DNA from 4 places in the Streptomyces sp. NPDC085946 genome. Region 4 is predicted to be linked to each of the others. Evidence: riboswitches for the same ligand, from Rfam matches in the RefSeq annotation. Region 4 holds a riboswitch; each other region holds the start of a gene.
The links. A riboswitch is a leader RNA that binds a small molecule or an ion and turns the genes downstream of it on or off. The one in region 4 is predicted to bind cyclic di-AMP.
Positions count from the first base shown of each region.

Region 1: linked by a shared signal. The riboswitch ahead of ACIF8T_RS12020 (C40 family peptidase) and the one ahead of ACIF8T_RS15495 (M23 family metallopeptidase) in region 4 are both predicted to bind cyclic di-AMP.
Region 2: linked by a shared signal. The riboswitch ahead of ACIF8T_RS30025 (transglycosylase SLT domain-containing protein) and the one ahead of ACIF8T_RS15495 (M23 family metallopeptidase) in region 4 are both predicted to bind cyclic di-AMP.
Region 3: linked by a shared signal. The riboswitch ahead of ACIF8T_RS13915 (transglycosylase family protein) and the one ahead of ACIF8T_RS15495 (M23 family metallopeptidase) in region 4 are both predicted to bind cyclic di-AMP.

Region 1 is NZ_JBITSF010000004.1:428,340-430,528, forward strand. Features, by position in the region: gene ACIF8T_RS12010 (ATP-dependent Clp protease proteolytic subunit) at 1-434, shown strand, start outside; gene ACIF8T_RS12015 (hypothetical protein) at 463-747, shown strand; cyclic di-AMP (ydaO/yuaA leader) riboswitch at 1,082-1,288, shown strand; gene ACIF8T_RS12020 (C40 family peptidase) at 1,292-1,765, shown strand.
Region 2 is NZ_JBITSF010000019.1:13,352-15,540, forward strand. Features, by position in the region: gene ACIF8T_RS30020 (polyprenyl synthetase family protein) at 1-207, opposite strand, end outside; cyclic di-AMP (ydaO/yuaA leader) riboswitch at 737-905, shown strand; gene ACIF8T_RS30025 (transglycosylase SLT domain-containing protein) at 909-1,781, shown strand; gene ACIF8T_RS30030 (HAD family hydrolase) at 1,805-2,189, opposite strand, start outside.
Region 3 is NZ_JBITSF010000005.1:369,929-372,117, reverse strand. Features, by position in the region: gene eno (phosphopyruvate hydratase) at 1-213, opposite strand, end outside; gene ACIF8T_RS13915 (transglycosylase family protein) at 465-1,193, opposite strand; cyclic di-AMP (ydaO/yuaA leader) riboswitch at 1,198-1,366, opposite strand; gene ACIF8T_RS13910 (transglycosylase family protein) at 1,560-2,189, opposite strand, start outside.
Region 4 is NZ_JBITSF010000006.1:316,459-318,647, forward strand. Features, by position in the region: gene ACIF8T_RS15490 (GntR family transcriptional regulator) at 1-295, opposite strand, end outside; gene ACIF8T_RS15495 (M23 family metallopeptidase) at 524-1,294, opposite strand; cyclic di-AMP (ydaO/yuaA leader) riboswitch at 1,309-1,477, opposite strand; gene ACIF8T_RS15500 (M16 family metallopeptidase) at 1,667-2,189, opposite strand, start outside.

The sequences.
Region 1 (2,189 bases), on a different contig from region 4:
TCGCGCACGCGGACCCCGGCCGGGACGTCTCGCCGTACGTCACCTCCCCCGGCGGCTCGTTCCACGCGATGGCGGCCGTGTACGACACGGTCCGGTCCGTGGGCTGCGGCGCGGAGCCGGTCCGCCCGGGCCGGGGAGGCGCGACGGCCGCGGCGCCGCCGGCGGCGGGCACGCCGGGCAAGCGGCCGGTCCCGCCGGGCGCAGGCGTGGTGCTCCGTCAGCCCGGCCCGGCCGACCGGGCCGGGGAGGCGCGCCGCGTGCGGGCGTGCCCGCAGGAGATGCCCGCGCGGCACACGGACCGCGCCCGGGAGCGGGGGACCGCGGACACCGGGCGGGAGAAGGCCCTCGACGCCCGGGAGGCGGCGGCCCGCGGGCCGGCCGCCCGGGTCGTCCCCGACCGCGCGGGCGCGCGTCCCGCGCCCGGCGGGAGGTGAGCCGCCGGTGCAGCCGGACCAGCCGCCGATGCCCGCGCTGACGAGCGCCGAGGCCGAGTTGATCGACCGTTACCTCGACGTCGTGGACCTGCTCGGGCGCATCAACCCGGCCGTGCCGGGCGACACCTACCGCGGGCTGCGCGCGGCGCAGGCCCTCGTCGGCAAGGCGACCGCCCTGCGCGACGCCCTCACCCTGATGCACCGGCGCGGCGAGACCGAGGTGCACGCCGCGACACTGGCCCGGGCGCTGCGGGTCCTGGACGGCGAACGGCGCACCGCGCGGGTCACCGTGCCTCCGGAGACCGGCGCCTGACGCTCCCCCACCGGCCGGGGCGCCGCCTCGACGGCCGGACATCCCGCGCCACGCCGAACCGGCCGAACGACGTACCCCCTTCCGAGGTATTTACAGCTACTGCTTTCGACCCTCTGAGCTTGCGCAACATGCCTGGCCGCCAGGCGGAATGGGACATTCCGCCGCTGGTCCGGGGCTCCTCGGGTGCCGGGACGGTGACCCGAACGCAGGGGTGTCCACCCGAACGGGTGAGTGGTGAGTAACAACACAAATCCCTGGTTCCGTTGGGATATTCGCACATCCATGAAGGAAGATCCCTGTCTGACGACAAGCCCCCGCCACCGCGGCGGGGCGATCCGGGCGGACGCCGAGTCCTGCCGCCGCCCGGATGACCGGTCGACAGGAGTGGATCGGCAGGAGTGGAGGACCCAAGCACGACGGGTCGCCGGAGCGCCAGTTCCGAGCAGCCCTTGGGGTGAAGCCGCAAGCTCGCTTGCGGCCGGGCAACTTCGCCAGCCCGAATCCGACAGGTCATCCTTCACAGGCGGCTGACGAAGGGTTGCGCATGACTGCGCTCAATCGTGTCCCGTCGCTCATGGCCCGGGCCGGTACGGCCTCGGCCCTGACCATCGCCGCCGTGGGCGGCTCGATCGTGGCGCCCGGCTTCGCGTCGGAGGCGGAAGCCGCCTCGCCGGCGACCAAGGCACTCCAGGTCGCGGCCTCCAAGAAGGGGTCGCCCTACAAGTGGGGGGCTACGGGTCCGAGCAGGTTCGACTGCTCGGGACTGACGCTGTACTCGTTCAAGAAGGCGGGCAAGAAGCTGCCCCGCACGGCTGCCCAGCAGTACAACAAGACGCGCCACATCTCCGCCTCGAGCCGCAAGGCGGGCGACCTGGTGTTCTTCCACTCGGGGAGCAACGTCTACCACGTCGGCATCTACGCCGGTTCGGGCAAGATCTGGCACGCCCCCAAGACCGGGGACGTCGTGCGACTGCAGAAGATCTGGACGAAGAGCGTGTGGTACGGCCGGGTGAAGTAAGCCTTGCGGAGGCGGCGGCGCGTGCCCGGCGCGCCGCCGCCCCCTCCAGAACGGGATCCGGGCACGAGCGGGCACCCGTGCTCCCCCGCGGTCCGGCGCGGCACCTCGCCGCCCCGGTCCGGTCGTGCCGGTGTCCTCCTTCAGCGGGTCGGTCGCACCGGTCGTGCTCGCGGACGTGGCGACCGGCCGGGCCGGCGGTGCCGCCGCCGCTACGGAGGCCTTCCTGGTCCGCGGGGGCCGGGGCCGGGCCGTCAGGGCTGCTCCCCCGGGGCGCGCGGGCTCCGGCACCGAGACGGAGCCGGCCCGCACCGGCCCCGAACCGTCACGCCTGAGCGCCACGCCGCCGCGCCCCGAGGCCCGGGAGCCGTCGGTCCGCCGCCGGCGGCGGGGTGCGGGGCGGCGGCGTCCGCCCGGCTCCCCGGCC
Region 2 (2,189 bases), on a different contig from region 4:
GCCGAACTGCGCGGAGAGCATCACGAGCAGCGGCCGGAACCGCTTGCCGCCGGCGCGCACCAGGTGCTGGGCGGCCTCCGTGATGAAGGGCACCTCGCTCTTGGTGGCCTCGAGCAGCCCTTCCTCGACAGCCGTCAACCCGGCCTGGACATCGGCTTCCAGAGCCTGGTCCCGCACGCTCAGCCCGAACGGCCCGACGACGGTCACGAGGGGTCTCCTGTCTGCTGGTGTCTACTGGCGATTACGCGGTTTGTCGATAGGTCGCTGCCCTCACTCAAGTCAGCGTATCCGGTCACGTTTCGATCACCGCCAGCGCCCACGTCCCCAGTCTCGACGTCGATCGACCGGGAGACGTCCACGCCGGGCCGGACCGTGTCGGATCACGTCCGGAATGTTTTCGATCGGTTCGCCGGAACACCACCGCGGACGGGTATCCCGGCACCCTGTCCGATTTGCCGCAAATGGCAAATGAATTCCCCTAGAGGGGAAATGCCCATCACTTTTGTGATCAGTGAAGTGAGTCACTCGGGCACCATTCGCCCCAGTCGGACACAAGGTGCCTTTCCGCCTTGCCCGAAACGCCAGTTGAGCGTCGCGAGAGCAAAGGATCAAGCACCCCATAAACCCCATCGAAAGATCAAACGGCGACTTCTGTGATGTCGCCGCTTGTTCCCGACATGTGCTCTCGCATACGTTCCGGGCCTGCCGGGCGGACGCCGAATCCTGCCACCGCCCGTGCCCCCTATCGACCACTTCACTCACGCACGGCAGGAGCGGGGGACCCAGGTAAGCCGCCGGACCGGGCATCGCACCGGAACGGCTCGGGGTGAAGCCGCCACCACGCGGCCGGGCACCTCCCCGCCCGAACCCGACAGCTCACCTCGCAGGCGTCGGAGAGGAACATCGCCATGCCCGCACGAGGCAAGCACCGCCGTCCCGGCCGCAACCCGTTCACCCGCGGCGTCGTCGCCGCCGGCACCGGCACCGCCGCGCTCTCGCTCCCCCTCCTGGGAGCGGCCGCCGCGCACGCCGCCGAGCCGTCCCCGTCCGCGCCCGCCGCCGCCGTGTCGCGGACGGCCGGGGCCGACCAGGCGTCCCCGTCCCTGACGTACACCGTGGTCAAGGGCGACACCCTGTACCGGATCGCCGAGCGGCACGACGTGTCCGGCGGCTGGCGCACGCTCTACCGGGACAACCGCGCCGCCGTCGGCGACAACCCCCGGCTGATCCACCCCGGCCTGGAGCTGAAGGTCGCGGCGTCGCAGGCGGACGCCGGGGACTCCGGCGCCTCCGGGGCCGCCGCGCAGGGCGGCACGGCGACCCCCTCGTCCGCGCGGAGCACCGAGCCCGCCGTGGCCGCCGAGCCGGCCGCGCCCGCCGCCGCGCCCGCCGCCGAGGCCGTACCCGCCGCGGCCACCGAGCCCGCCGCCGAGGCCGCCCCCGCCGCGGCCACCACGTACTCCGACGACCTCGACGGCTGGATCCGCGAGTCGCTGGACGTCATGGCGCGCAACGGGATCCCCGGCACGTACGAGGGCATCCACCGCAACGTCATGCGCGAGTCCTCCGGCAACCCGCTGGCCATCAACAACTGGGACTCCAACGCCGCCGCCGGCACCCCCTCCAAGGGCCTGCTCCAGGTGATCGACCCGACCTTCCAGGCCTACCACGTGCCCGGCACGTCCTGGGACCCGTACGACCCGGTCGCCAACATCACCGCGGCCTGCAACTACGCGGCCCAGCGGTACGGCTCGATCGACAACGTCTTCGGCGCGTACTGAGTCCCGGCGCCCGGGGCTTCCGCCTAGAGGACCGCCGGGACGCCGCCGAAGAGCCGTTCGAGGACGACGGCGATGCCGTCGTCCTCGTTCGATGCCGTGATCTCGTCGGCGACGGCCTTGAGCTCGGGATGGGCGTTGGCCATGGCGACGCCGCGGGCCGCCCAGTCGAACATGGGGATGTCGTTGGGCATGTCGCCGAAGGCGATGGTCCGCTCCGCGCTCAGCCCCAGGTGGTCGGCGGCCAGCGCCAGGCCGGTCGCCTTGGTGACGCCGCACGGCTGGAGTTCCACCGTCCCGGGCCCCGACATGGTGACCGTCGCCAGGCCGCCGACCACCGAGCGCGCGGTCGCCGCCAACTCGTCGTCCGACAGGTGCGGGTGGCGCAGCAGCACCTTGCTGATGGGGGCG
Region 3 (2,189 bases), on a different contig from region 4:
GACCGCGAGGACGGCCTTCTCCACACCCTTGCCCAGGTAGCGGTTCGAGTCGCCGTCGCGGAGCTCGATGGCCTCGAAGGCGCCCGTGGAGGCGCCGGACGGGACGGCGGCACGACCCGTGCTGCCGTCGTCGAGGCCGACCTCGACCTCGACCGTGGGGTTGCCTCGGGAGTCCAGGATTTCCCGGGCTACGACGACGTCGATGGACGGCACGAGCATCTCCTTCTTGGATGTGACGCGGGTGAGCAGGGCCGCGATGGCTCTGCGAGACGAGCCTAACGGGCTCCGGGTAATCGGCCAGCCGGTCACCCATCTGTTGGACAGAACAGAGCGTAAATTGTTTTCGTACGGAACAAAAGATGCCGTCCGTCCCTCGCGTCACCCGGCGCCGCGCACGGCCCCGCCCCGGCGCGTACGGGGGAACACGCACCGGGGCGGGGAGCTGGGCGGGAAGCCGCTGCCTCTTACTTGAGGTGCAGCTGCTGACCCGGGTAGATGAGGTCGGCGTCCGCGACGATGTCCTCGTTCAGCTCGAACAGCTTCGCCCAGCCGCCCGCGACGTTCCGGTCGGCGGCGATGGAGCTGAGGGTGTCGCCCTTGACGACCTTGTACTCGCCGTCGCCCTTCTTGACCTTCTCGCCGGTCGGGGTGGTGACGGTCTTGTCGCCCTGCTGCGGCTGGGCCGCCGGGCGCTCGGCGGAGCGGGAGGCCGGCTGCTGCTCGGCCTCGCGCGTCTCGGTGGTGCCGGCGGAGCTGTCGGAGCTGCCAGAGCTCTCGGTGCCGGCGGAGCTGTCGGTGGTGCCGGCGGCGGAACCGCCGTCGTAGGCGGCGCCCGACAGGTTCTTGCCGCAGACCGGCCAGGCGCCCTTGCCCTGGCCCGCGAGCACCTTCTCGGCGATCGTGATCTGCTGCGCCTTGCTGGCCTGGTCGGCCGTGGCGGCGTACTGGGTGCCGCCGTAGGCGGCCCAGGTGGACGCGGAGAACTGCAGGCCGCCGTAGTAGCCGTTGCCGGTGTTGATGGACCAGTTGCCGCCGGACTCGCACTGGGCGACGGCGTCCCACTCGGCGGTGGTGGCGGCGGAGGCGTTGCCGGCCGCCATCAGCGGGGCGGCGACGGCCGCGCCGGCGACACCCGCCATGGCGATGGCACGGGTGGCCTTGGACGAACGACGGTGCTTGCCGGAAAACAGCATGGATGGATCCCCTCACCGACGCCTGCGAGGTGAGCTGTCGGGTTCGGGCCGGTTGAGTTGCCCGGCCGCGCCCCTCACGGGACGCGGCTTCACCCCTAGCCGGACTCAGCCTCAAGTGCTGGGCCTGGCACCTACCTTGGGTCCCCCGCTCCTGCCCACGGCGCTTGACGCGACGACTGTTCCCGGGCAGCCGCTGGCAGGATTCGGCGTTGCGGCGGCCGGGGCCCGCGATGGCGAGCGGTCTCGACCGTAGACACGCGATCCGCGGAATTTCAAAGACGATCAGGGCTTCTGAGATCTATCTCTCACCGCACTTATATGGGACATTCAGTGCGAATCGTGGCGCCAACTCCCGCTGTCCGATTACTACTTTTCGTCCGCTCCGGTCTCGACCTCGAGCGCCTGACCGGGCTGGATGAGGTCCGGGTCGGCCCCCACGACCTGCTCGTTCCCGGCGTAGAGCGCGTTCCATCCGCCGTCGTAGTCAAGGGAGTCGGCGATGGACCAGAGGCTGTCGCCGGCGCGCACGGTGTAGGAGCCGTTCACCCCGCCGCGCGCGGCACCGTCGTCGCGCGAGGCGTGCCGCCCCGCCGCCTCGGCCGTACGGGCCTCCTGTGCGCTCTCCTCGGCGCTGGGGCCGCGGTGCCGGCCGGTGCCCGTCGTCGCGGTGTCGGCCGGCGCGGAAGAGCCGTCGCCCTGGACGGACTTGGCCGGCGCGTCGCCCTCCGGCGCGGCCGCGGACGGACTCCCGGATTCCGCCACGTCGTCACGCGAAGCGTCCGACTTGGACGTTTTGCCCTTCTTGTCCGACACATCGTCAGATGACGGCGACACCGACGGGGAGGCGGACGCCGAGGGAGAAGCGGTGGAGGCCCCGGCGGAACCGGAGGAATCCGCGCCCTCGGTGGATTCGGCCGGATCCGGGGAAGCCGAGGACTTGGAGGAATCGGTCAGACCGGACGAACTGGGCGAACCAGAAGTACCGGTCGCGTCCTT
Region 4 (2,189 bases):
CCTCGGTGCGGCGCTGGGCGGCCCGGGAGGCCCCGAGGGGCTCCAGGAGCATGCGCATCTCCAGCAGGTCGCCGGCCTCCTGCTCGGTGGGTTCCGCGACGCACGCGCCCGCGTGCCGCCGGGTCACCACGAAGCCCTCGGCCTCCAGGGTGCGCAGGGCCTCCCGGACGGGCACGCGCGAGACGCCGTAGCGGCGGGCGAGCAGTTCCTCGGTGAGCCGGCTGCCGCGCTCGTAGACACCCGCGACGATGTCGTCCCGGATCGCCGTGCACACCGAGTGCGCCGGAATACGCATGACCGACCTCCGCCTTAATCCCCGTGAAACGTCGACGATGGACGCGTGTTCCGTGACTCTATTGCAATGAGCCGGAATTTCCGACGGCGGGCCGGAATCCATGGATATTTTTTGGACAACCGGCCGTTTCGGCCGGCCGTTCCGGAACGGCGAAAGCCCCGGCTCGGGGAGCCGGGGCCGTGCGGAGCGGGCGTCCGCCGGCGTGCGCGCGCCGGGACGGAGCTCGTCTCAGAGGTTCACGCCGTGCGCGCGGAGGTAGGCGACGGGGTCGATGTCCGAGCCGTACTCGGCGCTCGTACGGGCCTCGAAGTGCAGGTGCGCGCCGGTGACGTTGCCGGTCGCGCCGGACAGGCCGATCCGCTGGCCGGGGACGACCTGCTGGCCCACCGTGACGCCGACCGACGACAGGTGCCCGTACTGGGTGTAGGTGCCGTCGTTCATCCGGATGACGACCTGGTTGCCGTAGGCCCCGCCCCAGCCGGCCTCGACGACGGTGCCCATGCCGACCGCCTGGACGGGGGTGCCGCTCGCGGCGTGGAAGTCGACGCCGGTGTGGCTGCCGGAGGACCAGACGGCGCCGCCGGCCCGGTAGCCGGTGGAGACGTAGGAGCCGGCGATGGGCGACACGAACGTGTTGAGGCGCTTGCGCTCGGCCTCCCGGGCGGCGCGCTCCTTGGCCTCACGGGCCTTCTCGGCGGCCGCGGCGGCCTTCTCGCGCGCGGCCTCCTCGGCGGCCCTGCGCTCGGCCTCGGCCTCCTCGGCGGCCTGCTTCTGGGCGGCGGCCTGGGCGTCGACCTGCTCGGCCACGGAGTCGCCGATGGTGACGACGGGGGTGAGCGCGGTCTGCTCGACGACGGGCTCGGAGGCGGCGAAGGCCGGGGCCGCGACGGAGCCGACCACGCCGGTGGTGGCGAGGGCGGCGACGCCCGCCGCGCGGGCGGTGCCGCGCTGCACGCGGCTGGGACGGCGGTGCTTCCCGGTGGCGCGGGTGAACGCCATGAAGTGTGTGGGTCCTTTCCTTCCTTCTCGCCTACCGGGTTAGCTGACGGGTTCGGAGCAGGAAGGTCTCCTACGGACCCCCTCGCGGCTCGCGCGGGCGTCCGATTCACCCCGGGGGACGTGGTGCGATGGGTCCCCGGCTCCCCTGGCTCGCGCCGTACGGGGACTCGGCGATGACTGCCCGCTGCCGCGGGTGCGGCGCACTGCCTGACGAACAGCCGGGACGAAGCTAAGCGGGCCGACTTTCAATTCCCAAACGAATCGCGGCTTTTGTAGCGCATCCCACAGGCCAGACAGGCAACTCCTGCCCCAATTCGGGCATAAGGAAGCCCTGGCGACTCCGTGTCACCAGGGCTCCCCGCGCACGTGCCCCTACTCGGCGGGGACCACGGTGACTTCGCCGATGCCGAGGGCCGCCACGGGCTCCTCGATGCGGCTCGCGTCGCCGACGAGGACGGTCACCAGCCGGTCCACCGGGAAGGCGCTCACGGCCGCCGCGGTGGCCTCCACGGTGCCGGTCGCGGCGAGCTGCCGGTACAGCGAGGCCTGGTAGTCGTCGGGCAGGTGCTGCTCGACCTGGTCGGCCAGCGTGCTCGCGACGGCCGCCGCGGTCTCGTACTTCAGCGGCGCCACCCCCACCAGGTTCTGCACGGCCACGTCGCGCTCGGCGTCGGTGAGCCCTTCCGCGGCCAGCGTGCGCAGCACCGCCCACAGGTCCTGCAGGGCGGGGCCGGTGTTCGGGGTGTCCACCGAGCCGCTGATGGCGAGCATCGCGGCACCCGTGCCCTCCGGGGTGGAGCGCAGAACCTGCGCGAACGACCGCACGCCGTAGGTGTAGCCCTTCTCCTCGCGCAGGACGCGGTCCAGGCGGGAGGTGAGGGTGCCGCCGAGGCAG